Regions from separate parts of the Paenibacillus sp. J22FR83 genome, predicted to be linked through region 2. Evidence: predicted binding sites of a transcription regulator. Region 2 holds the regulator's gene; each other region holds the start of a gene.
The links. The regulator Rex, encoded in region 2, represses fermentation and respiration genes when NADH is low (regulators of the CRP and FNR family bind a similar motif). The targets are predictions, from matches to a motif close to TTGTGAAATATTTCACAA.

Region 1 (8,363 bases), on a different contig from region 2:
GCACATCCGTACCGAACGTCGGGGCAGCGAAGTCCCCATCCGTATGCTCACCTTGCGCCCAGCGTAAATCAGTCAGCGTATTACCTGCTGCCGCGTTATAAGCCACTGCCGTTACCGTTAAGTCTATACCGGTACTCCCAAGCGTCATTGGTGTATAGGTCAGTGTAATTTCGGGAGCATCCGTAATAATATTGGTAATGTCAATCGTCTTGACCTGCTTGTTTCCTGCGGAATCAGCCGCGAATATCGTATAGGTACCGCTTTGGGTAATACGAACGATGCCCGATAACGGCACACCCGTACCGAATGACGGGGAAGTGAAGTCCACAGCTGTATATTCACCTTGCGCCCAGCGTAAATCAGTCAATGCATTACCCGCCGCCGTGTGATAAACCACTGCCGTTACAGTTAAGTCTATACCGGTATTAACAATTGTCATCGGAGTATAAGTCAATGTAATCTGCGGAGCATCCGTCAAGATATTGGTAATTTCAATGGTCTTCACTTGTCTATTACCTGCAGAATCAGCCGCATATACTGTATATTTGCCGTTCTGAGCAATAGGGACGACACCGGACAACGGCACATCCGCTCCGAATAATGGGGAGGTGAAGTCCACAGCAGTATGCTCACCTTCCGCCCAGCGCAAGTCAGTCAATGCATTGCCAGCCCCCGCACCATAGACGGTTGTTGTTACAGTTAAGTCTACACTTGTACTCACAAGCGTCATCGGTGTGTAGGACAGTGTAATTTCGGGAGCATCCGTAACGATATTCGTAATCTCAATTGTTTCGACAACGGTATTGCCACCGCCATCTTTAGCGAAAACGGTATAGCTTCCATTCGCGCTTACCTGGAAGGCACCTCCTGTGAGGACTGTTCCCGAAGTCGTGAAGTAGACTGCATCTTGAACACTTGCGGACCATTTGAGAGGAGCTAGCGTGCTGCCAGTTCCATCCGCATTAACTGTAACTGTGACAGCATTGTTAGTCGGAACAGTGACAGATGGCGTGAGGCTGATTGTCGGCGCTATTCCGTCAACGAGAATATGACTCAGACTCGGGAGTGAAACGGGTAGATCCAACCCAACGGCTCCCCCCAACGCCGTGATAGCTGCAGGAGCAACAGCGGCAATTGCCGTTCCCAGCTCGATGCCATCCGTGTCCTGATCCCCCGATTGGATTGTGTAGCTGAATTGCAGTTTTTCCGGGTGGCCTGCGGCTTTTCCTGTGTAAAGGGCTGCACGATCTACGCCGTTCAATTGCAACGGCAGCTCTGGAATACCTGCAACATCGACGGGTTTAGTGAATGTGACCGTAAAGTCAAGTTGCTGTCCGACGCCATAAGTGCCGCTAGCGGGAACTTCTACAGCAGATGGCTGCGGAGTCGGTACGATAATCTTCAGACGGTACACGCCTTGCCACAGTCCGGCTACATCCGTGACTCGAATTTCAACGGGATTATCCCCTAATTTCAAATTGATATCTCCCGTGCTGCCAGCCGTGCCATTCATCGCTACATGCGCGCCCGCTGTATCTACAGCTGTAACAGCTATATGTGCAGAGGTAACTGGTGTGTTAAGTGTTGCAACGTACACGCCACTCAGACTAGCAAAAGCAGCGTTCAAAGACACCGTTGCCCCCGGCGCTGTAACTGTCATTCCACTTAGCAGGACTTTGGCAAAGCTGGCGTATGGCATGGGGTAGGTCGTCCCTTCAATCATCCCCCACTGTTTACCGCTGCCAAATTCCCAGCCAGCAGCAGCAAATGTTTCCTGCTGCATCATTTGCGCCGTCGTCAGACCAGTTCCCCCTGCTGAGTCTGCTTGACCGCTGTGGGTGATGTCCCAGAATGAGTCCGACACAGTGCCTCCATTTCGGATTCCGATCAGACCTCCCGTATCAACGCTCCCCCTAACAGTCGCAGCTGAATATGACTTACTGATGGTGAATACTCCGTCAACAACGCCAGCTAAGCCGCCAACCTTGTTAACACCGTAAACAGCTCCTTGTACAGACACCCCACTCACTGTTGTGTTGACGGCCTCCCCGATCAACGCTCCAACCTTGTCCTTGCCGTGGATATTCGTGCCCAACAAGGCTATGTTCTTTATCGATGCACTGGAAGTAGAGCCGAATAACCCGACGCCATCCGTTCCCGCTCGTTGAATGCCGATGTTTGCTATCGTATGATTCTGCCCATCGAAGCTTCCGCTAAATGGAGTTGAAGCATTGCCCACTGGCACCCAACCCTCACCTGAACCGAAGGCGGATAAATCAAGGTCATTTTCCAACAAATAGACCTCAGCCATCCCATAACCTTCAGCCGCATTGCCGATCTTGGAAAGCTGTGCGGCTGTTGTGATGCGATGCGGATAGTCCGCTGTGCCCGCATCACGGATAACGGTCAGTTTGTAGATCGCATTAAGCCTTGTAGGGTCAGTTGCATCGCTTACTTTTATTTGAAAATCATTGGGTCCTGGGTTCAGGGGAAGTACATTCGTGCTAGAACCGCCATCTACGGAAACATTCGATGTACCGCTTAATGCTGTTCCCGCTACGGTCACCTGATCAGTCTTGCTCACCACTTTCACCACGTAAGCCCCGTATTCGCTACTAAACGCGCGGTCCAGTGCTTGCGGAGCATGATCAGCCGTATCCTCCACAGTCAACGATGCTAATGCGACTTTGGTGTAGTCGCTGCGCAGAAGCGGATACGTGGCCTCTTCAATGAGTCCCCATGTGTTGGTGAAGTCCCAACCCACATATGTCGCTTTGCGCTTCATCTCAGCAGTGGTCTTCCCCTCTCCACCATCGGAAGTACTCATCCCGCTTGTCGCCGTATTCCAGTACGAGGACGTGACTGTTCCGCCAGGTCTTTGTCCAATCAGCCCTCCAGAATAGGAGCCAGATCCCACCGAAGTTATGGAGTACACTCGGGTAACGTAACCAATCGTACTGCCTGTCGAATAGCCGATTGCACCACCGAAGCTGTCATCAGGAGAGGGACCGATATTAACCTGTCCTTGGGCGTAGCTATCCGAGATGGTGGATAAAGAGTTGTAACCGACTAGTGCACCAACGGTTCCATTCCCTGTTACGTTTCCTTCAGTGAAGGAATTTGAAATGGAAGTTCGTTCCGCTTCACCGACGATCCCACCTACATAAAGGGCCCCTTGCACTGTCATATTTACCAGACGCACATCGGTAATCGTTGCACCCGAGGTCTGACCAAATAATCCAACATTGTTGTTATTAGTGCGATTGATTGACATATTGCGGATCGCATAACCATTACCATTCAGAGTTCCAGTAAATGGGGAACCTTGCTTCCCCAATGGCAGCCATCCCTTATGATCTCCGTTATCGTATCCGGCCAGATCGATATCGTTCATTAATCTGTACTCCCCCGCCAAACTCAGCGTAGAGGCATTAATTGCTGCCAGTTCTGCTGGCGTACTGATGTCAATCACAGCCGCCGAAGCTATCCGTACAGGGAAGAACGGATTCGGCAGGAGCGATACAACAAGCAGGAGCACCATCATAACGGCACCTATTTTTATTTTCATCTTTTCTCTCCCTTTACATAAAAATTCAAAATGGCTAGAACAATTTAATGAAATTATTGCGCTGCTACAGTGATCAAATCTCATTTTCTACTTCATTACGAATCTCTCAAATCATGATAGAAACAGGCACAGTTAATAGAAGCACGAGTTGCCTCAATGCTTATACAAAAGCTAGTAATCTCCCTTCATTTCAACAATATCTGCTAATATTTTACACGATAATTCTGGTAAATTAAAGTAATTTAAGGCGTTCTAGTCTCTCTCGTAACCTATTTGCAAAAAGCCTAAAGAGGGCTGCGACAGGTCACTTGCTCATAACCTGTCACAGCCCTCTAACCCGCGTTCGCAGCGGCTTCAATCCTTGCATCTTCATACTTCAATGGACTGAATAAGTTCCTTCATCTTCTGTGCTGACCGGTGAAGTTGCTCGCGCTCCAACTCCGAGATCTCTAGTTCGAGCACTTCACGAACGCCGCTGCGATCCACGACGCAAGGGACGCCCAGATAGACATTCGATACCCCGTGATAATCTTGAAGCAGCGTCGAGACATTAAGCACAGCACCTTCATCGCGAAGAATTGCGGTACAAATACGGTCGAGTGCGAGGGCAATCGCGTAGTAGGTAGCCCCCTTGGCCGAGATGATCTCGTATGCCGCATCCCTCGTGTTCGTGAAGATTCTCTCCTTCGTCTCCTCGTCGAATGGAATGCGGGTTCCGGCAATATTGGCCAGACTCCACACCGGGAGCTCGGAATCGCCATGCTCGCCGATGATATGGGCATGCACGCTGCGAGGGTCGATCCCTAGCTCTTCACCGATCAGGTAACGGAAGCGCGAGCTGTCTAGCAGCGTGCCCGAACCGATGATCCGCTGAACAGGCCACTGCGACTTCCGCCACGAGAAGTAGCTCATGATGTCCACAGGGTTGGAGGCAATCAGCATAATGCCGTCCTGATTATACTTGAGCACTTCTGTCATGATGCTCTCGAATATGCCGACATTCCTTTTCAACAGATCGATCCTAGTCTCGCCTGGCCTTTGGGCAGCGCCTGCTGTAATCACGATAATGCTGGCATCGCGACAATCCTCATATTCGCCCGCCCATACCTTCGTTTTTCCTAAGAAAGGAAGGCCGTGGTTCATATCGATGGCATCGCCTTTCGCCTTGCCTTTGTTGGCGTCAATGAGCACCAGCTCATCCGCCCGCTCCCTTAGCAACAGTGTGTACGCAGTCGTTGCACCAACGGCTCCTACTCCAATGATTACAATCTTCGTTTTATTCATCCAAATCGCCCTCCGTAAATGTAGTAGTTGAATTGAGTTCTTCTTCCAAATAGGGTTTGTTCACATAGTGATACATCACGCCCATCAGCACCGCGCCGCCAATGATATTGCCCAGGGTGACCGGAATGAGATTATGAAACACTCCGCCGATGGATATCGTCCCTGGATGGTGCAGCACCAACGCAATTGCGAATGTACACATATTGGCAATGCTATGTTCGTATCCGGAGATAAAGAAGCAGAACACGAAGAGAACCATGGCAAACATCTTCGCTCCATCTCCCTTAAGGGACAGAGGAATGAAGAAGGCAAGACAGACGAGCCAGTTACAGAGGATGGCGCGGAAGAACAGCTCCCCCATCGGCAGATTCATTTTTTTATCCACGACACTGAGCAAGAACTCGTTGACAGACGACTCTGCAAATAAGCTGGTTGTGTAGATCATGAACGCGAAAAAGACTGCACCGATGATGTTGCCGATGTAGGTATATAGCCATAGCTTCAGCACGGTACTCCAACGAATTTTCCGTCTCAAAGCAGCGTAAGTGAAGTAAAAGGTGTTGCCTGTGAATAAATCCCCTCCCCCGTAAGTGATTAAAATGATGGCTGCACCGAAAGTAATTGCCGCCATTGGATACGTAAGAGGAGAATGTTCTCCATAAAAAAAGCTACCCGTCTTGAACGCAACGATGACGCCGAAGCCGATGAACATGCTCGCGAGTGCGGAGCGCGCGAGATACCGTAGACGGCTCATCTTGAATACTTTGAGCTTCTTCAAGGCAAGCTGCTCAACCTTTTCGAGCGCGGCAATTTCCATTTACGCTCACCTCCGAATTTATGTCATGCAGAGCAACATCTGATGAATACGATTGAGATCCGCTAACTCTTCCTTAGAACAGATACTAAAGGAGTATGTCAGATCTGGCTGTGATGTTTATCACATCGTAGTCGTTAACATCTGCGATATGCCCAAGATGCCAAAAAGAGCTGCGACAGGTCACTTGCTCATAACCTGTCACAGCCCTCTAACCCGCGTTCGCAGCGGCTTCTATCCTATTCTTCCTCACCCGTCGCAATCGGGTTATCTTCCCACGAGATCCAGTCGCTCCAGCTCGATTCCATGCTATCCACCTCATCAATATGCTCATCCTCACGAGCAAGATGCTGGAATGCGGAAGTCAGACTGTCTACGAATTTTAATTGAATCGCCCCCTGCCGCTCGACTTGTCTGGCTGCCGCAGTCTCTTTGATGGCTTCGGGCAGCACGATAACAATCCATCTCAAGTGCGTATGTTCGAGGATCGGCAGAGCTTTCAACATCGAATCCAGCGTGGCGACCGTCCTTTCGGCGATAATCCGATTATCGATTAGAAGGTGAAAGGGCTGTGTCGCCTCTTGCAAAGCCATGTGCGCATCCGTTGCGATATCCCGGAAATCCTCCATCGTTACCACCGGTTCATAGTGCGTTAACGCCAAAATATGATTCTTCACCAGCCAGCCTGCTTTATAGCGCATGCTTAACCTCCTTGGTTATGTGGTCAGATATATTGTCGACTATATGCCCATAGCGCCTCGGCTTCTTGGCCTTCGGGCAAAGGAACGTGGAAACGCATGGGGCGATCCTGCTTCCAATGTACCCCCGAATGATTCTCCAAGATCAGCCGACCTAGATAAGCGCTGCCTTTAGCTATCGGCTGGCCGAATAAACGAGACATCAATCGGAACAGCAATGGAGCCTCTTGAAACAGTTTCGTTCGAACCATGCCCGGATAACAGGTATGCACGAGCAGCTCTGGATATCGCTTAGCGAGCTCAGAAGCGTAGATATCGACCGCAAGCGCCGCCTTCATCGCGGCCCTAAGACCAGCTTGAGGCTCAGACCAAGCGGCAGAAGTATTTTTGTGGACGCCATTCCCTCCTACCATAACGATGCATCCGTCGGGTGCGATCTTGTTCTGTTGAAGAAGCATTTCCGATAACACGAATTTACTCAAATAGTTCGTTGCGAAAGTCGTCTCCAACCCTTCATTGGTCAGCCGTACCTCTTTGTCGGTAGATATTCCTCCCGCGCATAGCGCTAACGCATGAATCGGTCCTTCGAGCTGTTCTGCTAACCGACGTACATCCGACATCCTGGACAGATCCGCATGGAGGTAATCCGCCCCCAGCTCCGCCGCAATCTTAGCGCCTTGGGTTCGATTTCGACCGACGATCGTCACCTTCCAACCGCGTTCCGCGGCCAAGCGCGCCGTCCCGTACCCGATTCCACTTGTTCCTCCCGTAACTACGATTCGCATAATAACCCCCTATATTAGTTAGGATCCTAGCTATTGAACAAACGTTTTTCATCTTCGTTCTTAAACACGCATCATTGCACTCACCTCCTCTTAGATTGTTAGGATGCTAGCTATTAGTGAAGGCTAAAAGCCCCTATTAATAATATTCCTTATCCCCTAGGTTCTTGGCTACTCGTTGCAGCCACTGCCCCAACAAATCTCTCTCGGCTTGCGTGAACCCTTTAAGCATCTCGTTCTCGAATTCCAGAATAAGATCCACCAGCTTACCGAACACCTCGTTGCCCTGCTGCGTGAGCGTCACAACATTAGCCCTTCCGTCTGTATGGCTAGGCTTACGAGAGATGTATGACCGAGCCTCCAGTTTATCTAATATTCCGGTCAACGTCGCGGATGTAATCCCGCTATGATGCTGGAGCTTCTGCTGCTCCAACCCTCCTGATTGAGCCAAATAACCCAGGATCTCGAATTGCGAAGTCGTCAGATTGAATGTGCTTAACCGCACGTCAAGCTCTTTGCGCATAATAATATAGGTTCTTTTTAAGTAAAGGACGGATTGAGACATAAGGTATTGCTCCATTCTGAGATCGCGTCAATATTGCTAGCATCCTAATTATATGTTACGAATTTCCAGGATGTCAACTGAATTCTGAGATCGCGTCAATATTGCTAGCATCCTAATTATATGTTACGAATTTCCAGGATGTCAACTGAATTCGGTTGTTGACTTCAGGGTAAACAAATACATCGCCAGGGCTTATAGACCGCCTGGCGATGTATTCATGTAAGTACTGCTACACGCTCTTCAGTTCTCACTCTTCACCCGTCGCAATCGGGTTATCTTCCCACGAGATCCAATCGCTCCAGCTTCCGCTGTAGAGCTTCACGTTATCGAAGCCCGCTTCGCTTAGCCCCAGCACGTTCGGGCACGCTGTCACGCCCGAGCCGCAGTAGACGATGATTTCATCAGCGTCACGCAGTGCGGCAAAGTGCTGCTCTTGCTCCGCAGCTGATAACCAAGCGCCGTTCTCGCCGAGAACGCCCTTCCAGAAGAAGTTGCGCGCGCCTGGGATGTGGCCCGCCGCCGCATCAATCGGCTCTTCGAGGCCGAGGTAGCGGCGCTCCTCGCGCGAATCTACCAGCACGACGCCTGGGCGACCGAGCTTGTCCTTCACTTCATCCATGCTAGCAAGCATGGAGCGGTGCACCTTCGGCGA
Region 2 (8,363 bases):
TAAACAGTGGAAATACGCAAAATAACTCTTTTAATTAAAAAAACTCAACCCTCTTATTGAAGGCTGAGTCGATACGTATCTAGATAAGTTCCATCATTGAATCGATAGTAATCATAGAAATACCGCGTACCTCTATCATCTTTCGACTTATAAAATACTTCCCAAACATAGTCATTACCTAATTTGCCAGGTATGACACGCTCTATTTCACTGTTAGGCGCCTTTTTCAATACAGCAGCGCGGACTTGCTCCTCTGGGAAGCCTTCATCCGTCATTTCGGAATGAACATTCTCACCTGATACCCAAGTAATGAGATGTTGTCCTAACTTATTTTCCCCATAAACAATCTGAACCGGCTCGTCTCCATAGAAAAAATCTACCTTGGATGCCTTGGTCATCATACTTCCATTGTAGGCTTTCTCAACAGCTACACGTTTCTCTTCCCAGTGTTCGTTCTGTACATTCAGGTAGAATCGGCTAAGCACAACACCTAATGTCGCTACTATGAAAACACCAAGTGTAATTGATCGCTTCGCATTCATAATCGCCGCGCACCTCCCCAAAGCCACTTACTTGCTTGCTCATTAGCCTTTTAGGCGATCGAAGCATATTTCAAATTCGCGTTTAATTTTCTCTTCATCTAATGTTAGGCATTCACCTTTACGGACAATCCATGTGCCATCCACGCAGACATCCACAACATCTTTCGCACAAGCGGAGTACACAATGTGGGAAACGAAGTCCGTTTTCGGAAGGAAATGAGGTTGATCAATGTCCAGCGCAATAAAATCAGCTTTCATGCCAACTTCAAGCAAACCGACATCCTCTAACCAAATGGATTCTGCACCCATGCGAGTTCCCAGCAATAAAGCTTCCTTCGCTGGGATTGCTAATGGATCACCTGTAACTCCTTTATGAATAAGTGCTGCCAATCGCATTTCCTCGAACATGTCCAAATTGTTGTTGGATGCCGCTCCATCCGTTCCTAATGAAACTTTAACACCTGCACGCAACAATTCAGGAAGACGAGCAACACCACTCGCAAGTTTGAGATTACTGCCAGGATTGTGAGACACACGTACATCATATTGTTTGAGAATCGCTATCTCTTCATCATTCAAGTGAACACCATGTGCAACAAGCGTTGGGCGTGAGAATACGCCTAGCTTCTCCAAGTGGGCCACAGGTCTAGCGCCATACTGTTCGACATTTCCTTCGACTTCACGACGTGTTTCGGACATGTGGGTATGAATAGGAAGATTGAGATCATGTGCTGCTTGTACGATACGCTCGATGTAATCGGGCGGGCAAGTGTATGGCGCGTGCGGCGACATCATCGTTGTAATGCGTCCATCGGCCTTGCCATGCCAGTTCTTTGCAAATTCAGTTGCCTCGATCAGCTTAGCTGTTTGTACATCTGGTGGACATAGTCCAATCACACCACGGGTCAAAACACCGCGCATACCCGACTCCTCGACCGCAAAGGCAACTTCATTCATATGGTCGTACATATCGACAAATGTCGTTGTCCCGCCTTTGATCATTTCAAGGATCGACAAACGTGTTCCCCATTTAACGTCCTGTGAAGTGAATTTCCCTTCCATAGGCCACATTTTTTCCTCTAACCATACTTGCAGTGCAAGGTCATCCCCATAACCGCGAAGCAATGACATCGCGGCATGTCCATGGGTATTAACAAGTCCAGGCATATACAGTTTGTTCGTTCCATCAATCACTTCATCATAGTTGTCTAAAGGTTCAGGCACTTCTGTCCCGATGTATGTAATTTGACTGCCCTCAATAACCATGCAGCCTTTGATCGATGTTTTGTCTTCCTTATTAGAAATAAAAATACCATGGGAAATTAATGTTTTTTTCATAGTAAAAAACCCTCTCTATGCTCATTCTATAAACAGTTGCTGCTCCATAAACTTTACATCTTCATGCTTGTAAAATCAAGGAAGCTCCGCACATATTCCACAATGTTAAGAAATTGTAAATTGTCACGGAATTTTCGTTGCGTTAAACCTTACGAGTATGATACTTTAATCATTGTGAGTTTTTTCTACAATTTGGTCAATTTCGATTCGCAAATTCGTTCAAAAACTTGTACATATAGTAAAATTTAGGAGGATTCTATGACAACGTTATTCACCAGAAAGAACGAAGTCGATTTCTTGCAACTTCTTATTCGTGCTGCAGAGAACGCTTTGCAAACCGCTCAATTGTTCCGAACCGCCATGATGGGTGATAAGCCCCCAATTGAGTATGTCAAAGCGATTCATGATCTGGAGCATGCAGGAGACTCCATCACACACGACATTTTCAGAGGTTTGAACAAAGTATTTATCACTCCGATTGATCGGGAAGATATCATGGTTCTTGCTTCCAAAGTGGATGATGTCACAGACGGGATTGAGGCAACCATTGCTCGTTTCGACTATTTGAACGTTTCTCATACGGATGCGTACATGAAAGATTTCTCAGGTGTAATTGTCGATTCCTGCCAACATATGTTAGATGCCTTTAAGCTTTTAGCAAAGAAAAAATATATGCAAATTCCAGAGCACACAGTGGCTATTAATAAATTAGAGAATGATGGGGACCGTTTGATGCGTGAAGGTATCCGCCAAATTTTCATCACGCGCAAAGATCCGTACGAAGATTTCAAACTGAAAGAAATTTACGAGCGTTTGGAAGAAACGACCGATGCTTGTGAAGATGTTGCTAACATTCTAGACAGCGTAGTACTTCGTTACTCTTAAGACGAGATGTCTGTGCGTACGAAGAAAGTTTTCCTATTGGAAAACGCTAGGAGGAATTCATGTTAACTTATTTGATTATCATCGTTGCACTAGCTCTGCTCTTCGACTTCATCAATGGATTCCACGATACAGCTAATGCGATTGCAACTTCCATTTCTACACGAGCATTAAGCCCTCGTGTTGCGATATTTATGGCGGCTTCACTTAATTTCGTTGGTGCCATGGTATCTTCTGAAGTTGCCAAAACGGTAGGCGGAAGTATTGCCAATCCTGCGAAGATCGAAAATGGGGTTGAAGTCGTTATTGCTGCCTTACTTGCGGCAATCATCTGGAACTTGCTTACTTGGTACTTGTCCATTCCATCATCCTCCTCCCATACGTTGCTTGGCGCTCTAGCTGGTGCTGTAATTGCTGGTGCAGGCTTTGGTGGCGTTAACTGGAGTGGTTTCACACAAATTATTATCATTCTCATTCTATCGCCAATTATCGCTTTCGCTCTAGGTTATCTCATCATGGTTTTGATCAAATATATCGTAATTTGGTCTGGGAATACCTCTAGATCCAAACTTAATCGTGGGTTTCGTACGCTGCAAATCCTTTCTGCCGGATTACTATCGTACTCTCACGGTGGTAACGATGCACAAAAAGCAATGGGGATTATTGTCTTTGGTCTCGTGGCTGCTGGTGTGCAAGATGATTTGAACGTGCCGATTTGGGTAAAGATTGCTGCCGCACTCGCGATGGGCCTTGGAACATCCATTGGCGGATGGCGCATTATCAAAACGGTTTCCGGTAAAATTGTCAAAATTGAACCGATTAATGGTTTTGCCTCAGACTTAACGTCATCGATCGTCATTCAAATCTCGACTTTCATCGGTAAACCATTATCTACAACACATGTCATTTCTTCCGCGATTATCGGGACAGGCAGTGTCATGCGTTTCCATGATGTCCAATGGGGTACCGTAGGTCGCATGTTGATCACTTGGGTTATTACGATTCCCATTTCGATGGTTCTTGCTTATACCCTGTACTTTGCGATTTTCCGATTAATCATGTAATGATAAAACAAACAAAGGCACGATCCGCTGAGCTGCGCGGGTCGTGCCTTTTTATTTTACTAGTCCAGGTAATAGGCCAAGCTTTGAAGCTCTGTCGTGAAATCTGCATAATGTACGCGCACTTCTGGCGGCACCTTAATGATGACAGGCGCGAAGTTCAAGATCGCTTCGATGCCACAAGCAACGAATTGATTCGCTACATTCTGTGCTTCGGCCGCGGGAACGGTAATAATACCGATCCGCACACCGAGCTCAGACATGACCGTTTTCATTTTATCCATAGGAAGCACAACTAAGTTATTAATCACTTCGCCAGACTTAGAAGGCATGGCATCGAATAAAGCCACGATTTTCATATCATTGCGTAAGTACGTATTATAATTGCAAAGTGCTCGACCTAAGTTACCTGCCCCAACAAGCGCAACTTGAATATGTCGATCTAATTTAAGAATCTGGCGAATCTTCTCGATCAAATAATTGATATCATAGCCGATTCCTTTTTTGCCGAACTCTCCAAAATAAGCTAAGTCCTTCCGTATTTGAGCAGGATTCAGATCTAATTTTTGACCTAAATCCTGAGAAGACACCGTGGACACATTGTTCATTTGCAACTCGTTCAGATAACGCAAATAGATAGGCAATCTGCGGACAACAGCTTCCGAAATTTTTTGTGTTTTCACGTATTAAGCCCCTCCCATCCATTCCTCAATCCTCGGCAGCATTTGTTCACAGGTCATGTGTTCAATCTTCGGACCAGGCAACGAATAGAGGAAGTGCTTGCCATAATACGTTTCGATAACACGTGTATCATAGATAATGACGATCCCTTTGTCTGACGCTCTCCGAACTAATCGACCGAAACCTTGTTTAAATCGAATAACTGCCTGAGGTACAGAAAACTTCATAAATGGATTCTCATTGCGCTTCTTAATATTCTCACACTTTGCTTCGACAAGCGGGTGATTCGGTGGTTGAAACGGGAGTCGAATAATCGCAAGACAGCTTAGAGCATCTCCTGGAATATCTACACCCTCCCAGAACGAGCTGGTGCCCAGTAGCACGCACATTTTATTGTCTTGGAACATGCGGGTCAGCTTACTGCGATTGCCGCTGTCTACACCTTGACCGAGCACTGTGATGCTATGAGGGCTTAGCTTTTCTTTCATCCCAGCATGAACAAGTTTCAACATCCGATTCGAGGTACATAGAACCAACATTCGACCCTTCGTCACCTTGGCCACATCACTCAGAGAGTTGATCAGTGCTTCGATGAAAACAGGATCTCCTGCTCCCTTGATCGTAGGAAAATTCCTTGGAATGACGACCAGTGCCTGCTCCCGGTAGTTAAAAGGAGAAGGCAGCTGCACCGTTTTCAACTTACCTGACTCTTCGTCCTCTGGAATAGCTAATCCTAATTGCTCCGCCGAGTATTGGAACGATTTATTCACCGAAAGCGTTGCTGACGTCAGAATAATACTGTCTTTCGTTTCAAAGAAATGCTGTTGCAACAGTCCACTGACATCCGTTGGCACGGAATTCAGCTGAACGGATTTCGCTTTCGCATACGTACCCGCTTCAACCCAGTAAACGTACCCTTCATCCGCCATTTTCATAAAGAAGTGAAGTGCATCCCGATGTGCATACAGCTCTTTCACAGTCCCATTCAGGTCGGTGACTAACCCTTGCACACCCAGTCCATCCTGCTGCTCTTTTAACTCATTCAACAATTTATCTAATGTTCGTAATAATTCATTGGCATTCAGATAAATGTTATCCTCCATAATCAGCATCTCGCGCCAATTCGGAGGCAATGTGTCCGACTTCAATCGCAGAACATATTGTGAATTTTCAGATTGCGAAGGATCACTTTTGGAAGAGACCAATTCATACAAGGCTTCACTTAAACGTTCCCAGTCTTCTTTGATCGAAATGATTTTCGGAAAAAGACCATCTATCGTTTGGCTCCATGCTGCCGCACGCTCTCCAGCCTCATCTGATTTCTGCAATCGGAAACGAAGCATTGGAAGCTGTCCACTTCGATTATCTTTATACAACCACAATAATGAATGGTAAAACGCAGAGGCATGCAGCTCGATCCCGAGGTGCTTACTTGCCACTTCTTCGAAGTGATGTGCCTCATCAATGACAAGGTGCTTGTAAGACGGTAGAAGTCGGTTCTCAGCCTTCATATCGGTAAAGAGGAGGGAATGGTTCGTGATGATCACATCAGCCGTATTGGCGTCATTGCGAGCTCTATGATAGAAGCACTTCTTATACCAAGGACACATCCGATTTAAACAGGAATCCGTATCACTAGCAACCGAGTACCAGAACTGGGCACCTTTATTGCCAAAATGTATTTCTTCCTCATCCCCGTGCTCGGTTTCACTTAACCAAACAACCATTTGCGCGGCTGTTATCGGGTCTTCCCTGCCATTCTCATAGTCCCTAGTTGTGAGCTTCGTTTCAAACTTGCGAAGGCACAGATAGTGGCTTCTTCCTTTGAGCACAGCTGCCTTGAACGGGACAGGAAATATTTCTTTCAACAAAGGAATATCCCGCTCACGCAATTGCTCCTGCAAATTAATCGTATGCGTCGAAACGACGACCTTCTTCTCATATTTCAAACCGTAGTAAATCGAAGGAATCAAGTATCCTAACGATTTGCCTGTACCGGTTCCCGCTTCTATCATCAGATGTTGATCTGCTTCAAGTGATCTCTCTACTTCCAGAATCATTTGATCCTGGGATTCACGATCTTCGTACACCTCAAATCGTTGTTGAAGTGCAGACTTCAATCCTTGCTGAAATGCTTGAAAGGAAGCGCCCAGCGCTTCTGTAACTTGATATTCCGATCGCAGTTCTTCTTCCTCGCCCCAATCGGTTACATTCAAAGTAAATTGACGAAAGTAACGATTCGTATCCATGTCCACACTGGTGACTGATTCTTTATACAAGCATATTTCGTCCAAAAACCAGCCTAGATCCGTGTTACCGTTTTCGAAAATTTGATTCAAACGTTGTACCGTTAAGAGAGGCAAACCTAGTAAGCGATCCAAGCAGTGAATCCAAATCAATGCCGTAACTTCTGCGTCACTATCTGCTTGATGCGGTCTTTCATGGTCAATACCAAACAACGCCGCCACCATGCTAAGCTGTAGACTTGAGATGGACGGGAATAGAATGCGCAGCATGTCCATGGTGTCAAGGACACGTCCAGAGAAAGGCGGATACCCTGTTCTCGTAAGACCACGCTGCAAGAAAGACAAATCAAAGGCGGCTTGATGTGCTACAAGTACACAATCAAACAAAAGCGGGAACATGTCCGACATCACCTGATCGAGTGAGGGTGCATCCGCCACCATCTCATTGGTAATCCCTGTAAGTGTCGTAATCGAAGAAGGTATACTAATCCCTGGGTTCACCAGAGAAGTATACCTGTCTGTAATTTCAAATTGATCTATGATGACGAGTCCAACCTGAATAATTTCGTCCCCAGGCTGACTTCCTGTCGTTTCAAAATCCAAAACTGCAAATTTCATAACGTCTATCTTCAATCCCTTCGTCCTACACTTCTCCTAGCATACCAAACTCCATTAGGAAAAGGGAATACCTTGTTTTACCGTTTCGGTTTAGGACTCATCGAGGTTGATAAGTGGCTCCATGAAAGAGGGGTCGGTATGATACGCTTTTTGAAAATATTCGAAAGCCTTCTCTAGGTTCTGATTTTGCACTTGAATACAGCCCATAGCGTTATAAGAAATTGCTTTCATCTTTGAATTTTCCGTCAGTGGCAGCAGGAATTTGAAATGCTGATACGCATCGCCAAACTCTCCTTTTCGCAAATGTCCCATTGCTAAATACACTCGCGCTAACAAGAAATCTGGCTGACGCTGTATCAGGACCTCGAATTCTTTGATCGCTTGATCATACATGTACAGCTTATAATATCCCTGCCCGCGCATGAATTCTTCTGTTTGTTTGCCTGACATGTCGAGCTCCAGCAGTTCATCATGTAAGGTTTGAGTAGGGCTGATCGGCGCCTCCCCGTAAAACTTTCCCAGCTTCTCCTCAAAAAGCAGCCACGCCTCGATGAATTCATCACTCATCGTTTTTAATACTTGCAATTGTTCGTCAAGTTCGGCCTTTTTCTCCACATCGCTGTTCGGATATTCTTTTTGGATTTCTTCCAAAACCTCATTCATTGTGGAAAATAAATGCTTAAACATTTGGCATCCCCACCTTTGCTTCGAAAGCTTACCCTCATTCTTTGTAAACAGGGACGTTTTCATGCATGGTAGGGGAAGTCAGACACGCTTAGAGAACTGTTGAGTGTTCTTCTTCCTTGAGCAATTGGGCAACTGTGTTGTTTGGTCCCATAATGGCAATCGTTGGATGATGCTTTTTGGCTTCTTCATCGCTCATCATGGCATAAGAAACAATAATAATGGTGTCCCCGGTTTGAACGAGTCTAGCTGCCGCACCATTCAAGCAAATTACGCCTGTGCCGCGTGGCCCAGGAATAATGTAGGTCTCT
Region 3 (8,363 bases), on a different contig from region 2:
GCATAAGTCGCGTACCATCAGCTGTATCACCAAAAAGTACGGCACCGATAATTTTATTATCCTTAATCACGACTTTCTTATAGACACCGGAGAATTCATCGTGAATACGAATCGCTTTGGTTCCTTCCGCCTCAACGAATTGACCGCCTGAGAATACATCAACACCAGATACTTTGAGCTTCGTGTACAAAATAGAACCTTCATACGGCCCCGTTTCTACACCGGCCAAATGCTTCGCGAGTACGGCACCTTGCTCGTAGAGCGGTGCTACTAGACCATACGCGATGCCTCTGTGCATCGCACATTCGCCAACGGCGTACACATTCGGAACATTTGTTTGCAAGTAATCATTGACGATGATTCCTGGATTGCATTCGATGCCAGATTCCTTCCCAAGGGCTACATTTGGACGAATACCTACCGCCATGACGATTAGATCAGCTTCAGCAATCGTGCCATCCTTAAATTTCAGGCCTGTTACGCGTTTGCCGCCAATAATTTCGACTGATTGCTTCTCAAGCAAGAAGTTGATCCCTTGCTCTTCGAGTGCCCCTTGCAGCATTTTGGAAGCGGTGCGATCCAGTTGCCGTTCCATAATCGTATCTCCGATATGAACGACGTCGACTTTCATACCGAGATTGAGGAAACCACGCGCTGCTTCTAAGCCTAGCAAACCACCGCCGATGACAATCGCTTTCTTATACTTTTTAGCCGACTCCATCATAATTTCACAATCGCGGATCGTTCTATAGGCCATGACACCTTCTTTGTCTGCACCAGGCATAGGAATCATGAATGGGTTAGAGCCTGTTGCCAAAATCAATTTATCATAGGAAACCGTCATGCCTTTATCGCTCGTTACGGTTTGGAGCATTGTGTCGATTCCCGTGATGGTTTGATTCGTATATAACGTAATATGATTGTTCGTATACCATTCATAAGGGTGGATGACGATATCCTCCACTTTGGAGTCGCCGGAGAGCACATAGGACAACAGAATTCGATTGTAGTTGGGATGCGGTTCACTGCCGAAGATCGTCACTTCATATTTATCTGGTGCTAGTTTGAGCAAATGCTCAACGGCATTAACACCTGCCATTCCGTTTCCGACCAGGACTAGCTTCTCTTTCTTGACTGTCATTGTGATCATCCTTCCATCCATGTACTATGGCATTCAATTAGATTTAGATTGTTGTCGAAAAGGGTCATTTAGGAGCGGGGCTCCCAAATGACAAAGGTGGGATATGGAGCTTGAGCAGCTCGATTGTTGGGTTGAACTGCAAAGACGCTAGTCGTAACGTCTTTGCCCATACAGCCTGATGTGCAGGCTGCATGAGCAAAAACTTTACCGGATGTGCCGCTGACCGAGCAGAGTCAGCGGCGTACCTTGCCTAAGTTAAGCTTGGACTGTGTCTATATTGGAAGGCGTTACTTTTACTTTGCCGCCTTCACCGATCCAAGTACGTTTCCATTGCCCTTGCACAATGGCAATAATGATGATACAGCTAATTGCAATGCCACTAAGAATAAGGAACCCTGGTGTGAAAGAACCCGTGGATAGTTTCAGGTTTCCAAGAATTTTGGGCAAGAAATAACCACCTAAACCTCCTGCGGCTCCAACAATCCCCGTCATCACGCCGATTTCCGATTTGAAGCGCTGTGGCACAAGTTGGAATACTGAACCATTCCCCATCCCGAAAGCCATCATAGCAACGAAGAGCATAACCGTTGTTAATGAAAGGGCAGGAAGCGTAGAGATACCGGCCATCATCAAACCAACAACTCCGTAGAGCACCATTAACATGCGAATGCCGCCAATCTTATCTGCGAGCCATCCACCAACAGGACGGAAGAAGCTGCCGCCGATGACACAAAGTGTTGTAAAATCTGCAGCACGTACAGGTGAAAGCCCATACTGTGTATTAAAGAAAATCGTAAGATACGAGGCCATTCCTACAAAACCACCGAAAGTAACACTATAGAAAATACAGAACAACCAAGAATCCTTTTGTTTCAACACTTTACCGTACTCTGCAATCGTTTTTGGAGCTGGTTTATTGGGACTATCCTTGGCCAAAATACTAAAAATGACCAGCGTTATCGCGATTGGAATCATGGCAATTCCGAAAACAACGTGCCAGTCGCCATAATGTTGCGCTAAACGATTGGCAAACAAGGTAGCGAAGATCGTTCCGCTGTTTCCTGCCCCTGCAATCCCCATCGCTAATCCTTGATACTGCGGTGGATACCAAGAGCTCGCGAGCGGTAATGCTGCAGCAAAGCTTGCGCCTGCGATACCAAGCATCAGAGCTACAAAGTACATATCACCCATCGTGTTCGCGAACTGCCATCCCCAGAACAGCGGAACTAAAGTTAGCGAAAGTCCAATCTGTCCAGTTAGTTTGGGACCAATTTTATCCGTTAGTACACCAAGTACTAGTCGTAGGACCGCCCCACCCAATGTTGGTAAAGCAACCAAATTGGCTTTCTGTGCGGCATCCAACCCGAAATCTTTGGCAAGGATAACAGCTAGCGGTCCAAGAAGTACCCAAACCATGAAGCTCATGTCAAAATACAAGAATGAACTGAACAAAGACCCCTTGTGCCCCACTTGCATAAAACTTTTCCGATCTACCATGCAATCCCTCTCCTTTTGTGAGGCTTTTCGCCTTCTTTTTGTCCTATCCTACCTTGTTTGATTATACATTGACAGAAAAGGCCGACAAACATCCCCCTATCAAATCATAGGATGTTTATCGGCCTCATTGCCACTGCTTCCACTTCCTCGTGAACAGCATGATAGATGTAGTTTTTTCATTACAGTGAACATAAAAAGCCTATCCAGTTACGTATTTGTAAGGGGATAGGCACCGTTGCCTTCGTTAGGTGGCACATCATTGTGCCGATTTCTTAACTTGATTATACGACGTGTTTAATCGTATGTCAATAAACATAACACAATAATTTTGTTATAGAGAGTATGGATAGGATATCGACAAATTTTAGGTGCATATGCTATAGTATTGCCGTATAATAATACCAAATAAGCCTTAAACCTAACATGTACTTATCATGAGATAACGTTATTCAAGATGGAGGTATTCCCATGTTACAATCATTCATTCTGATCGACGAGTTCAAGACAACTCGCTCAGCTACCTCCTCTGAGCCCTCACTTGCCCTTCGAACGGAAGACACTCAAGGAAAAGAATGTTTACCTGATGAAATCTTGAAGGATTTGGGGTTTCGTATTTATACTTCATCTAATATGAAAGAAATTTCCTTTATCATCCCTAAGATCGATGCTGTATTATTATCCGTAGGTCCCGAACAAGTCACAGATTGGCGAATACGCTTGCTGGCGCAGCGGAGTCTTCCCATCTTCTGGTGGTGCGATACACAAACTTTTCCTTCTAATGAATGTAAGATGGATGGGGGCATAGATGGTTTGATTGGTCCGACGATGAGCCCACTGGAAATTCATTGCGCGTTGATACTAGGTGTGAACCATTATTTCCAACGAACAGAGTGGCATCAGGAGCGCGAACAACTGCTATCCAAGCTCGAAGAACGTAAATGGGTTGATCAAGCCAAGCGAATCCTATGCGAAATCAAAGGCATCTCAGAAGCTGAAGCTTATGATTTCCTCCGCAAACAAGCGATGAATGAACGTAAACGTATGGTTGACGTCGCAACCTCCATCGTCAAGGTATATCAGATACTACAGGATCAGAACAAAGGGGGCCGCAAACGATGATATCCTTATTAAAAGAAGTAGGCCGCGGTAAACGCGGAGCTAGAGATCTTACTTATGAAGAAGCCGCTCAAGCAGCCGAACTCATTCTAACCGGTGCAGCTACACAAGCTCAAATCGGAGCTTTTCTTGTCGCTGAGCGAATTAAAATGGAATCCCCGGATGAAATCAAAGCCTTTATTCATGCATTACGTAATCGGATTAGCACTTATCCCATGGCAGGAAGTATCGATTGCGCCGGGCCCTATGATGGCCGCTCGCGCACATTTATCGCAACGCTACCAACCGCATTCGTACTCGCAGCCTGCGGATTGCCTACTACGCTGCACGGCAGCCCGAGCATGCCGCCGAAATGGGGCATCACCTTGTCCGATGTCCTTGCGGCAATGGGAGTAAACGCACTTGAAGCATCACGCGAAGCACTGGTTTCTGCTGCAGCGCGAACAGGCTTCTTGTTTACACCGACCGAAAGCTGGTGTGCGCCACTTGGCGATCTGCGCGAAATCCGCAAAGAACTCGGTTTGAGAACTGTGTTCAACACGGCGGAGAAGCTGCTTCGTTTCACGGAAGCTCCTTATATGGCTGTTGGCGTGTTTCATGGCACTGTTTTTGAGAAGGTCACGAATTTATTGATCGAGCTCGGGGTTTCCCGCGGTATAGTGGTGCAAGGCATGGAAGGTTCCGAAGATCTGAGCATTGAAAAACGAACTCGAACGTATCTCATTCAAGATGGGGCTAGCGAGCTATTCATCGTTGACCCTGAAATTTATGAGCTTATGGTTGAAGTGCCAGAAGTGGAATGGACAGCTGAGCTACAAGCCGAAACAACATTGTCTGTTTTGCGAGGAGATGCTGCACTTCCCTACTTAAACATAGTTCTACTCAACAGTGCTGTGCGTTTGTGGGTTTCCCAGAAGGCAGGCTCCATTGAAGAAGGTATCTATATGGCTAGGCACGCGATAGAGCAAGGGGCTGCACTTCGCAAGTATACGGAGTGGACCGAAGCCATTAAACCTGTATCTACGACTTAAAAGTGAAAGAGGATCCTAAAGCCTATGTGGCGAGGATCCTCTTTTTTAGTGTGGAAGCCCGGGGAGATCAGGGGATCGAACTAGCCCCCCCCTCGCAAAAGTGCATAAAGGCAACCTTTTGCAGGAAAATCGCGGATTTTTAGCAAATGCGTGCAAAAAGGCAACTATTTCTACCTCTTTGGACCATTTTATACCCTCAGGCGCCTAAAAGGTTGCCTTCTTGCACTTTTGACCTCCCTATTAGGCAGTCCGCCCGAAAATAAGTGCATTTTCGCATCTTTGGCCGCCCCGCTGCAATACACGAAACAAAGGAGCTAAGCGCATAAGCGCTAGCTCCTTCTCTCTATTTGCCAATAAACTGTTGGGTAAACATTTTACCGCACGGTCCGCCATCTACAATGCCGATACCAATATGCGTGTAATCTTTGCTAAGGATATTCGCCTTATGCCCCGGTGAGTTCATTAACGCTTCATGCGCTGCCTCCACACTTTGGTTACAAGCAATATTCTCCCCTGCTGCATTATACGTAATTCCGAATTTCTCCATCATATCGAAGGGTGAACCGTACGTTGGTGAATCATGGGAGAAATATTTGTTATCTACCATATCTTGGCTCTTTAGACGAGCTGTCTTGGTAAGTTCCAGGTCCGCAGTAAGCGCGGCAAGTCCCATAGCTGTTCGCTCTTTATTTACAAGATCCAGCATTTGCTGCTCTTCTACCGTTAGGCCTGACGTAGGTGGAACCTCTGGTGCAGGCGTTGGACTCGGTGTTTCCTGCTTCGGTGCCGGTGTTGGTACTGGCGTTGGCGTCGCCTTCTTGGGAATTTTCAAATTCCCATAAGCCCAAAGTATGGATTGTAAGGTTTGATCGTCAACATTTCCCGTTACAGGCAAACCATATCTACTTTGAAATGCTTTAACCCCGGCTTGTGTTTGATTGCCATAATAACCTGTAATCGGACCCGAGTAGTAACCTAGAGATTTCAACATCCCTTGAACGGCGTAGACATCAGGGCCTTTTGCACCTTTGCCATACGCAAATACAGTCGTTGTGGAAGCACTGAACAAGACCACACAGATGAGGACTATCCAGATCAACCTCTTTTTGCCTTGTAACATGCGTTACGTTCACTTCCTGTCGTCTTCAGTATCTTCGTCACACGATGGACGATAAGGGTAGCATTTCCTCCATGGCAATCTTTTATCCAATTCATGAAAATTCTATCTAGCCCATTCCTCATTTACATATATCAATCAGAAGATGGAATTCTACACCTAAGGGAAACCCTCCAGCTCAATAGCGAGTTGGAACCACCTCTTAGCCATATTCGCGTTATTTTTCTACTTATAAATAGGAAGTAAAGAGATAGATCATGAAAGGGAGCGAGTCGTGTGACATGGTTTACGAAATGGGCCTTTAGCAACAAGGCAGCGGTCATTTTCTTGGTGCTATTAATTTTAGGCACGGGAATAGGTAGTTATTTCAAATTGCCAATGGAATTTTTGCCAAGTGCAGATTTTCCGCAAATTAGTGTTACGGTTGTCGGCCAAGGTTTCGATGCCAAATCCATGCTAGATAGCGCAACTACCCCCATAGAGAAAGCGCTCGCTAGCGTTCCAGGAAAGAAAGAAGTCTTCTCCACGTCTTCCGATGGCTTCATGAAAGTTGATTTGACATTTGATTCGGATATTCCAATGAAGGACGCTCAAGCCAGCGTGCAAGAAGCACTCTCCACGATTGTTCTCCCTGCGGGTATGTCGAAGCCGTTCGTTATTCGATTAAATACTTCGATGATTCCGCTCTCCTGGGTATCCCTTAACTTCCAAGATGGCATCACAAAACAAAATGTCGAGCTGGCTCAAGAGAAAATTTTGCCAGAGTTTCAGAAAATCAGAGGTCTTGCTAGCGTAGCACTTGGTGGAACATCCGTATCCCAGGTGATAATTCACCCTGATCAAGGGAAGCTCGCCAATGCCAAATTACCTGCTCAAGCGCTGATGGGCGTTCTTCAAGGGCAGAATGTCACTATAAGTGTTGGAGAAAGACCTATCGATGGCAAAACGAGTGCTATTAAAGTCGTTGGCAATCTCGACGATCTCCAAACACTCAATAATTTGACAGTTGCACCAGGCGTCCAATTGAAAGATGTTGCAACGGTGGAAGTAGCCGCAAACAAAGATACACTGACTCGTATTAACGGCAAGGATTCCCTTACGTTGGTTGTAACCAAGGACGCTAGCTCCAATGCGGTTGATATCTCCAAGGAAGTAGATAAAATCTCAGAAGAAATCGCGACGAAATACCCGGGTGCGACTGCAGAAGTGATATATTCCACAGCTGAATCTGTCGTTACTTCCGTGAACAGTATGATGAGAGAAGTGTTGCTTGGCGCCTTGTTTGCAACTATCGTAATTCTTATCTTCCTTAGAAATGTTCGTTCCACATTCATTACAATTGTATCAATCCCTCTTTCACTTGGATTAACATTGTTCCTGCTGTCCCAATCCGATGTGACACTGAATATTTTGACGCTGGGCGGGGTTGCGGTAGCCGTTGGTCGACTCGTTGATGACAGTATTGTTGTTATCGAAAATATTTTCAGAAGAACCCAAAAGTCGGAGTTCTCCAAGGAATTAATCATGGATGCCACGCGTGAGGTGGCTAGAGCGATTACCGCTTCTACCTTAACAACCGTAGCCGTTTTCCTGCCGCTTGGACTTTTGAAAGGCTCATTGCAAGCATTTCTGCTTCCATTTGCCCTAACCGTAACCTACTCCCTGCTGTCCTCCTTGCTCGTAGCATTAACCGTCGTACCATTGATGAGCGCTTGGCTGCTGCGCAAAACGAAACTAAAAGAGCATAAAGAGTCGCAAGGTCTACGACGCATTTTATCTTGGAGTTTGAACCATAAATTCATCTCCATATTGGTTTCGCTTATTCTGTTTGGGGGTTCGATTGCTCTTTACTTCGTCATGCCAAAAGGCGCAGTTGCAAGTTCCACAGCAAGCCAGTTGAGTGTTACACTTTCCTACTCACCAGAAACTCCAATTTCAACTGTGCGCGACAAAGCCATGGAATTAGAGAAATTCATGCTTGGGCAAAGTGAGCTTGATCATCTCATTCTGCAACAGGGGAATACCGAAGATAATGCCAAATGGGGTAGCGTAGCGCCCCCAACAATCGCAACCTTCCAAGTATTCATGAAGAAAGATGCGGACACACAGCATTTTATCGATGCGGTTCTCACTCAAAAATCAAAATATCCGGACGCCGATTTGCAAGCAGGCGGTGGTAGCTTCGATGGCAGCAGCGGTTCAGCGATTACCGTTGATTTGACGGGAGATTCCGCCAAGAGCTTAGACCAAGCTGCAGCGGATGTCATTGCGGCCATCAAAGGAATTGAAGGCGTCGAGAAAGTGACGAGTAATCAAAATGTAACGAAACCAGGTTACTTGATTACCGTTGATCCTACACTCGCGAAACCTGAGGAAATCGCCGGCACGATCCGCTCCCTCATGAACCCAACTCCGATTGGTTCGATGAAGCTGGAAAACAAAGAAATCCCTGTTGTACTCG
Region 4 (8,363 bases), on a different contig from region 2:
CCCCGGCCCGAATTACGACCTATTTTCAGATAGAGATAAGCCATCAACGCCCCGCCAAGAGGTAAAAGGAACAACAACCATGGGTGATGTAATCGTTTCTCGGCAACAAGGTCTAAACTGGCTAGAAACAGCGCCGAAGCCGAACCTGTCACAATGCCCACTAGGCTTCCGTAGAAAATCCATTTGATGAACGAACCCATAAGTGCAATATGCAGAAACGCAGCGACCATCTCAAAAACTGCCCTTAGACGATGTTTCAACGCCATTCTCACCTCTCATGAAGACCTAATGTTGCAGTGGGCCTACTCGATCCATCAGATGCTTACTTTCTGCGTTCAATCCAATTATTGTTACCTTTTTATTCATTCGCTCGTATCTTTGCATCGTTTTGGCAATCGCCGTCACGGCAGAATGATCCCACACATGCGAAGCGCTGAAATCGATAACGATCGCTTCCGGGTCATTTTTATAATCGAAAAGATCTACAAAATGCGCCATCGTACCAAAGAACAGCTGTCCCGTTATCCGATACACTTTGGCACCATTCTTCTCCATACTCGCGTTAGCCTTAATTTTGGCAGATCGCCAACCGTAGACCAATGCGCTCAAAATCACACCAGCTACTACGCCTAAAGCTAAGTCGGATGTGGCCAAAACAACGGCAACCGTCACGACCATGATCAGCGCATCGCTCCGCGGAATTCTAGCTATCGTTCGAAGTGATGTCCAATCAAAGGTCCCGATCGACACCATGAACATGACACCCACCAGCGCTGCCATCGGAATCTGCCGAACAACGTCGCCGAGAACAAGAATGAGGAAGAGCAGGAATACCCCCGATACGAACGTCGATAACCGCGCTCTGCCACCGGATTTCACATTGATAACCGTTTGACCGATCATCGCACAACCTGCCATCCCACCGAACAACCCTGAGACCACATTGGCAATCCCTTGGCCTCTGACCTCTTTATTTTTGTCGCTTTTGGTTTCTGTCATCTCATCCACAATCGTTGCTGTCATCAGGGATTCCGTCATCCCGACAACCGCAAGCGCTAGGGAGAATGGCAGCATTCGCCAAACGAGCTCAAACGACAGATCAATTTGTGGAATATGGAAAAATGGCAGCTCTTGTGTGATTTTGCCCATATCCCCTACCGTTCGAAGATCCAAATGCAGGCTCATAGCAATGATCGTCATAACAATAATAGCCACTAGCGGTGAAGGTACAGCCGTAGTAAATCTAGGCAATATATAGATAATCGCAAGCGTACCCGCAATCATCACTGGCATTTGCCAATTCGCCCCTTCGAAACTAGGAAACTGCGCCATGAAAATAATGATAGCCAAGGCGTTCACGAATCCTGTCATGACCGAATGAGGGATAAAGGTGATAAATCTGCCGAATTTCAAAAGACCCATCACATACTGGAGAACACCGGTCAGTATCGTCGCGGCAAATAAATACTCGATCCCGTATTTCGCCACTACCGGTCCCATTAATGAAGCCATAGCGCCCGTTGCCGCCGAAATCATTCCTCTGCGCCCACCTACAATCGAAATCGTCACTGCAATACAAAAAGAGGCATACAGCCCCACCATCGGGTCTACCCCCGCTAAGATTGAAAAGGCAATCGCCTCAGGAATTAACGCTAAGGCGACCGTAATTCCCGCCAGAACATCCTTTCGGACGTTTGAGAACCACGCCATTTTAAACTTGTGAATCAACAACCTTTTCCCACTCCTTCATCCTATTTAATGACCTTTCAGTCTCAGAAAAGTCGGGTCCGCTCGTCAACTTGTCTCATTATACACAAATACGTGGCATCCCTCTAGATGAAAAATAAAAAGCACAGCACACTCCAAAGGAGCGCGCTGCACTTAACCAATTCTATTTATCTTACGATGCACTCACTGGCTTGCGATTGGCAACGACTTCGGTTTCTTCTTCCTCCGCTTGACCTACGCGTTTGATGAAGAAGGACAAGACCAACCCAACAACGGCAATACCAATAATAACGAGATAAGAATCATTAATCCCTTGGATCGATGCTTCTTTAATCATTTCCTTCGTTGCTGTAGCCGTTTTACCTGCCGTCATTAACTCGATAACATGTGATTTGGTTCTAGTCGTCATAACGGTGATCAATAGCGCTGTACCAACGCCCCCAGCTACTTGCTTGATCGTATTGGAGATCGCGGTACCATGCGCATTCAGCCTTGCAGGCAACTGATTAAGTCCAGCCGTCGTGATTGGCATTAAGAAGAGTGCCATACCAAAGCGTCGTCCTGTAGACATGAGAACAAGGTATGTGTAACTTGTAGAATCCGTTAAATTAATGAAACCAAGCGTGGTAATAATCGTAATGACCATACCGATAATAGATAGCCACTTCGCTCCGAATTTATCGAATAGCTTACCAGCGATTGGCATCATCAAGCCCATCAACAATGCGCCAGGGAGCATCAGAATACCCGATTCCAACGCGGTATAACCGCGAGCATTTTGCAAATACAAAGGAAGCAGCATCATATCCGCATACATGACCATTGTAACTGCGATGTTGATTAACGTGGTCAAGGTAAACATGTTGTGCTTGAACGCTCTAAGATCTAGAAGTGGATCTTTGATAACCAGTTGGCGCCATGTAAACAAAATTAATGCGACTACGCCGACAACAATGGATAAGATGACTTCCATGCTGGACCAGCCTTTGCCACCAGCACTACTAAAGCCGTAAAGTAGGAAACCGAATCCGATGGTGGAAAGAATGGCACCCCACGTATCAATTTTCGGATATTGACGTTCAGAGACATTTTTCAAATACATGAAAGCAACAGCAATGACGATAACAACAATAGGAATGATGCCGTAGAAAAGAGTACGCCACGAATAGTGTTCCAAAATATAACCAGCAAGAGCAGGACCAATGGCAGGGGCAAAAATGATCGCCAACCCAACCATCCCCATAGCGCCACCGCGCTTATCTGCTGGGAAGATTGTCAAAATAACGTTCATAAGCAGCGGCATAATAATACCTGCCCCAGCTGCTTGAATCAGACGCCCTGTCAACAATACCTCAAAGCCAGGCGCCACAGCGGATACTATCGTACCGATGAGGAAAATAATCATGGACGCTTGGAACAGCTCCCGCGTCGTAAAGCGTTGCATCAGGAACGCAGTTATCGGAATCAAAACACCGTTAACCAACATATAACCAGTGGTCAACCATTGTCCTGTTGAAGCGGCAATATTGAATTCGACCATGAGTGGCGGTAAGGCAACGCTCATAATCGTCTGATTCAGAACGGCGATGAATGCCCCCAAAATCATAACGAATAGCAGGGGACCTTTCTTAATAGAACTTGGATCAAATGCTGCAGTTTTACTCATTTCACATATTCCTTTCAAATTCGATTTCAATCTAATTGACAATGTGTTGTATAATAAACTCGATGTAAATAGTATTATAGTCATCAATGCTCATGTTCACAAGCAACAGCTTTTTTATAAATGTATATTAGTTAACAGTTTATATGAATCTGTCGTCTATCACTCACATAATACACACAACTTGCAGACAATGTTGTCTATCCTAGATCTAGAGAGAAAGAAGGTCGTGCTATTATGACATCCAAATTACAACGAACAGATCCCCGCGTGCTTCGTACGAGGCTTTTGATTCGGGAAGCATTTATTGAATTACTTCAAGAACTTGAAGTTGATAAAATCACCGTGAATCGCATTGCGGATCGAGCGACGATTAATCGCGTCACCTTCTATCTTCATTATCGCGACATCCCCGATATGATTGATAAGTTGGCTGAAGAGATGATCAACGAAATCCATGCAATCTTGAAAGATGCGCCGGATCCACCTGGTTTCCATATTCGGATCGTCCTGAATATGCTTGAGCATATCGCGGACAACTCTAATTTCTATAAAGTTCTTCTTGCATCCAAACGTATTCCTGTATTCACGGAACGGCTCATGAAGCTGATTGCTGATTTTATCACGAATCGAATGGATAAGTTAGAGGCCTCCTCTGCTTCGAATCCGAAGGTGAAGAGGGATATCGCCATTTGGTACGGCTCTTCCGCTATCATTGGCACGATTGTCTTCTGGCTTCGCAACGATATGCCCTACACGCCAGAATTCCTAGCTTCACAGCTGGCTGAATTGCTCCATCTCCCTCAACCGGAATCTCCCTGAATCTCAGGCGATGACTTCCACAAAAAAACGACATCCCTAGGATGCCGAAAGTAGATTTGCGTATTTACATCAAATAAACAATTAAAACAACGACTAGGATCACAACATACAGGGCATTCTATAATGTCAATCTGTACATATTGTTTTTCGTATCCTTCGTATATTGATTACGGTAAAAGTGGCTAGAATGGAGATTACACTTCTCAAGCTTCATAACGCTCCAGCATTTGATTCGCAATCGGGAAAACCATCTCTTCTTCGGATCGCAGATGCTCGGAAATGACGGAACAAGCTACACTAAGCAGCGTGATTGCCTTCTTCAGCTTTATGGTGTCGGTACCTTGACATTGGTCCGCATAGTCAAGAAAGGAGCGAACAAACCTTTCCGCTTCTTTATGATCCTCTTCCAAGACCCACGTTGAGGTGAGGAAGGAGGGCTCCATCCCTTGATTCGCATACTCCGTAAGGAGAGGGAGTACCTCCACTTCCTCCCAGTGTTCGTGTGCCTCGAGCTGTTGCATGAAGTTTTCCATTACTTTTCGAATTTCTTGAAGCAACAGCTTGGATTCCTCTGAGCCAAGCACGCCCACCAAATGACTTGTCATTTCTTGGACGTGGTCAAGCTCTTTTTTTAACGCGCCATGTTCGTCCTTTAACCGTCCCAGAACCTGTTGAACACTAGCAGCTTGATCGTCGTCTAACGGCATTCCATGATCATTCACCATACCTAATTCCTCCTTATATTGCCATACTCACATTATATGCCTTTATCTTCGCAATCTCTGTGAGATGAATCACAGCTATTGTTGCTATTCCGTGACGATCAACATTACATGAAAAAACACCTATGCTTACCCTCCTAATGCGGAGTAGAAAGTATAGGTGTTAGAAACTATTTAACATTAAATTATACATGTATGTGAAAAAAATCACAGTCTCCCGCAATTATCTTGTTTATAATAATTTTACCATTGATCTTATGTGAGAATAGGGAGATGATTCTTGCTATGAAACGAGAATTTACCGTTCATTTCAAAGTAATCCACCATGATAGAAGTTCCCTTTTACGGGGCATTATTTACTTAGAGGAGAATCAAGAGCCCACTTTAAATGATTATGCCCAATGTCTTAAGGATTGTGGCCATGATGTCGTTCTACAGGATAAAGAAAACATCATTTTCAGAGCTTTTAAACCAGATGAAGACGCCTACCTTATTCACATTTTGGAGGAAGACAACGACCATATTAGGGATATCGTTATTGAGAATCTAGTTAGAAATCTGATGAAATAAGCGAAAACAAACAAGGAGCGAACCTAAAATCAGTTCGCTCCCTACATGTAGCCCCAACCATGTTACTTCTTCATCGTTTTATAAGCATCGCTAATCTCTTTGTCGTAATCTTTGCCTCCAGCTCTTTCCCAAGCGCTAAGCATCTCCGCATAGATTTTCTCGAAATCCGTAGAAATAATGACTTTGGAAACTCCTTCGTACAGACTCTTCTCAATGGCTGCAACTGTCTTCTGAGCTACTGGTCGTGGTGAGTCGATGATCGTCGTCGGTTTACCAAATTTCTTGAAAATATCATAATAAGTAACGAATGAATTCGCGTACTCTTCTCGCTGCTTCGCGTCCGGAAGTGAAAGGGCTACTGACTTCAACAGTTGTTCTTTGTTTAATGCAGGTCCCCCTTGCTGAACAATGGCAAGATCCCCTGCAGAGGATACCCACGTAGTTTTCTTATTCAGTTCAGGATCAATTTGGACTTTAACGCCTCCGTCATCCTTCCAGTTGACTCCCTCAATTCCGCTCTGAACGGTCGCAAGATTCTTCGGTTGAACCATCCAGTTCAGATATTTCATGACAGCATCTGGATTCTTGCTGGATTTCGGAACAGCGACAAGCATAGAGAAATCGGATACCTTGTTCATCACTTGAGTTCCATCTGGACGTTTGAATGGTTCTACAGGTACCCAAGTTGCTGTTGGAACTGATTTACGTGTAGCCACATTCATGTTCCACGGTGTGTCGTTGGAATCTACGAAGCCAGCAACCCCACTGTTAACCTGTTGTGTAAATTGTTGCGAGCTCACATCGGTGACGAATTCCTTCGAAATTAGCCCCTCTTTGTACACTTTGTTCATCCATTGGTAATACGCTTTTCCTTCCGGTGTAGCAACTGCGGAGGTGAAGACACCGTTCTTATAGTTGCCATCTGGCGCATAGAACTGATTACTTGGACCATCCATATTGACGCCGAAACCAAACATTGGGCCATAGTAGAAGGCTTTCATCGATTGATTGATCGCAGGGAGCGCCCATGGAATCACTTTGTCTTTCCCTACGTTACCCGGGTCTTTCTCTTTAAAAGCCTTTAATACCTGATATAATTCCTCGTTCGTAGTTGGATTCTTCATTCCTAGCGCATCCAGCCAGTCTTTACGAATCTTCATGTTAGGACCGGAATATGTGTTGGCCTTCAGGGCAGGAATCGCATACCGCTTACCTTTGTACATACCCACTTGGTCCAGCGCTGCCTTGTTATTCTTAATCAAGTCTGGATACTTCGCTAGATAGGAATCCAGCTCCCATAATCCGCCTTGTTCCGCGTATTTGAAAATCGTATCCATCGAATAGGTTAGAATAATGTCAGGTGCTTCACCGGAAGCCATCCACACGTTCAGTTTCTCCGATTCCTGCGCTCTAGGCAGGGAGACGAATTCTACGTCAAGACCAACCTTCTTCGTTTCATCAATGACATATTTAATAATTGGATTATTGCCGAGGTTCTGTCCCTCAGGCGCATTGGCACGGTCCCACAAGGTAACTCGGATCTTTGCTGGTTTCTCAGGCTCTTTACTTGGTGCTGCTGTGCTGCTGCCACTAGGTGAAGTTGTTGTTGTGCTGGCTCCCCCATCCTTGCTAGAACAAGCAACCAAGAAACCCGAAAGCATGAGCATAACTGTCATACTTCCTAATACCCCTTTTTTAAATACCTTTACCATACTGCTTCCTCCCTAGTTTAAATTTGCAGACCTGCTCATTGAATTGACATGTACCCCTATCTTGTTGAAAAAACACATAAGTAAAGCGCTTGCATTGTCAATATAGGCGCTTTCAACTTGTGATTCTATTCGATAATTTTGACATTTTAGTAGTTTTTTTGTTATTCACACGTCCGCTTTTATCCCTTCACAGATCCAAGGAAGGACCCTTTAACAAAGTACTTTTGCAAGAATGGATATACAATCAGAATCGGAACTGTGGCGAAGACAATCGTAGCTCCTTTCAGAGACTCTTCAATCACATTGAGATTATCCATGGATTGCATGGTTTCTAGCGAAGTATCCATCTGGGCAAGCAGCAAAATATTCCTCAGTTTCACCTGTAACGTATAGAGCGCCGAATCGTCGATGTACAAGACAGCTGCAAAATAGGAGTTCCAATGGCCGACCGCATAAAACAAACTTATCGTTGCTAGCACGGCACCGGATAGGGGAAGTACAACCTGTGCTAAGTAACGCAAGTTACCACAGCCGTCCATGACGGCCGCCTCGCGCAACTCCTCAGGGAGATCTTGAAAAAAGGTTTTCATAATAATGACGTTAAAAGCGCTGATCAAACCTGGCAACATTAACGCCCATAAGCTATTCAATAATCCTAGCGACTTGATCAACAAATAGCTGGGAATCATACCGCCGCTGAATACCATGGTCACGATCATGAAATTCATGAAATACTTGCGTCCCTTCAAGTCTTTCCTCGAAAGGGGATAAGCCGTTGTAATCGAGAACAGCATGTTAAGTGCAGTACCGACTACGGTAATATAGATGGTTACCCCTAGCGATCTAATGATATTAGAATCTGTGACGACGGACTTCATCGCATCCAACTGAAACTCCACCGGCCACAGTACGACTTTCCCTGTCTGTATGGCATGGCTGGAGCTGAAAGCATTCGCTAACGTATTAATGAAGGGAAATATACATATGAAAGTGAATAGAATTAGCAAGGTATAATTAACGATATTAAAACTTACATCCCATCCCGAGTACTTACCGAATAAGCTGCGTCTATTTCCATGTTTGTGTGCAGTAGCCGCCATATCTCTACTCTCCTACTCATGCGAATTTTACCAAAGTCCTTCCTTA

Region 1: the regulator Rex is predicted to act here: its motif matches at 5,778-5,795, upstream of AC58PV_RS28880 (formate/nitrite transporter family protein).
Region 3: the regulator Rex is predicted to act here: its motif matches at 2,654-2,671, upstream of AC58PV_RS03415 (nitrate/nitrite transporter).
Region 4: the regulator Rex is predicted to act here: its motif matches at 5,131-5,148, upstream of AC58PV_RS30600 (hemerythrin domain-containing protein).

What each region holds. Positions count from the first base shown of each region.
Region 1 is NZ_JCAUAM010000020.1:50,418-58,780, reverse strand. Features, by position in the region: gene AC58PV_RS28890 (S-layer homology domain-containing protein) at 1-3,568, opposite strand, end outside; gene AC58PV_RS28885 (L-lactate dehydrogenase) at 3,938-4,852, opposite strand; gene AC58PV_RS28880 (formate/nitrite transporter family protein) at 4,845-5,669, opposite strand; gene AC58PV_RS28875 (hypothetical protein) at 5,906-6,367, opposite strand; gene AC58PV_RS28870 (SDR family NAD(P)-dependent oxidoreductase) at 6,391-7,149, opposite strand; gene AC58PV_RS28865 (MarR family winged helix-turn-helix transcriptional regulator) at 7,286-7,711, opposite strand; gene AC58PV_RS28860 (sulfurtransferase) at 7,959-8,363, opposite strand, start outside.
Region 2 is NZ_JCAUAM010000016.1:86,972-95,334, reverse strand. Features, by position in the region: gene AC58PV_RS26345 (cell wall elongation regulator TseB-like domain-containing protein) at 54-542, opposite strand; gene AC58PV_RS26340 (amidohydrolase) at 585-1,880, opposite strand; gene AC58PV_RS26335 (DUF47 domain-containing protein) at 2,139-2,765, shown strand; gene AC58PV_RS26330 (inorganic phosphate transporter) at 2,825-3,826, shown strand; gene AC58PV_RS26325 (redox-sensing transcriptional repressor Rex) at 3,886-4,506, opposite strand; gene dinG (ATP-dependent DNA helicase DinG) at 4,510-7,368, opposite strand; gene AC58PV_RS26315 (tetratricopeptide repeat protein) at 7,459-8,055, opposite strand; gene panD (aspartate 1-decarboxylase) at 8,144-8,363, opposite strand, start outside.
Region 3 is NZ_JCAUAM010000001.1:955,175-963,537, forward strand. Features, by position in the region: gene nirB (nitrite reductase large subunit NirB) at 1-1,141, opposite strand, end outside; gene AC58PV_RS03415 (nitrate/nitrite transporter) at 1,397-2,638, opposite strand; gene AC58PV_RS03420 (ANTAR domain-containing response regulator) at 3,107-3,757, shown strand; gene AC58PV_RS03425 (anthranilate phosphoribosyltransferase) at 3,754-4,785, shown strand; gene AC58PV_RS03430 (peptidoglycan-binding protein) at 5,129-5,905, opposite strand; gene AC58PV_RS03435 (efflux RND transporter permease subunit) at 6,179-8,363, shown strand, end outside.
Region 4 is NZ_JCAUAM010000023.1:74,778-83,140, forward strand. Features, by position in the region: gene AC58PV_RS30580 (voltage-gated chloride channel family protein) at 1-230, opposite strand, end outside; gene AC58PV_RS30585 (SulP family inorganic anion transporter) at 286-1,728, opposite strand; gene AC58PV_RS30590 (DHA2 family efflux MFS transporter permease subunit) at 1,901-3,394, opposite strand; gene AC58PV_RS30595 (TetR/AcrR family transcriptional regulator) at 3,629-4,213, shown strand; gene AC58PV_RS30600 (hemerythrin domain-containing protein) at 4,417-4,938, opposite strand; gene AC58PV_RS30605 (hypothetical protein) at 5,221-5,505, shown strand; gene AC58PV_RS30610 (extracellular solute-binding protein) at 5,568-7,217, opposite strand; gene AC58PV_RS30615 (carbohydrate ABC transporter permease) at 7,397-8,317, opposite strand; gene AC58PV_RS30620 (ABC transporter permease) at 8,345-8,363, opposite strand, start outside.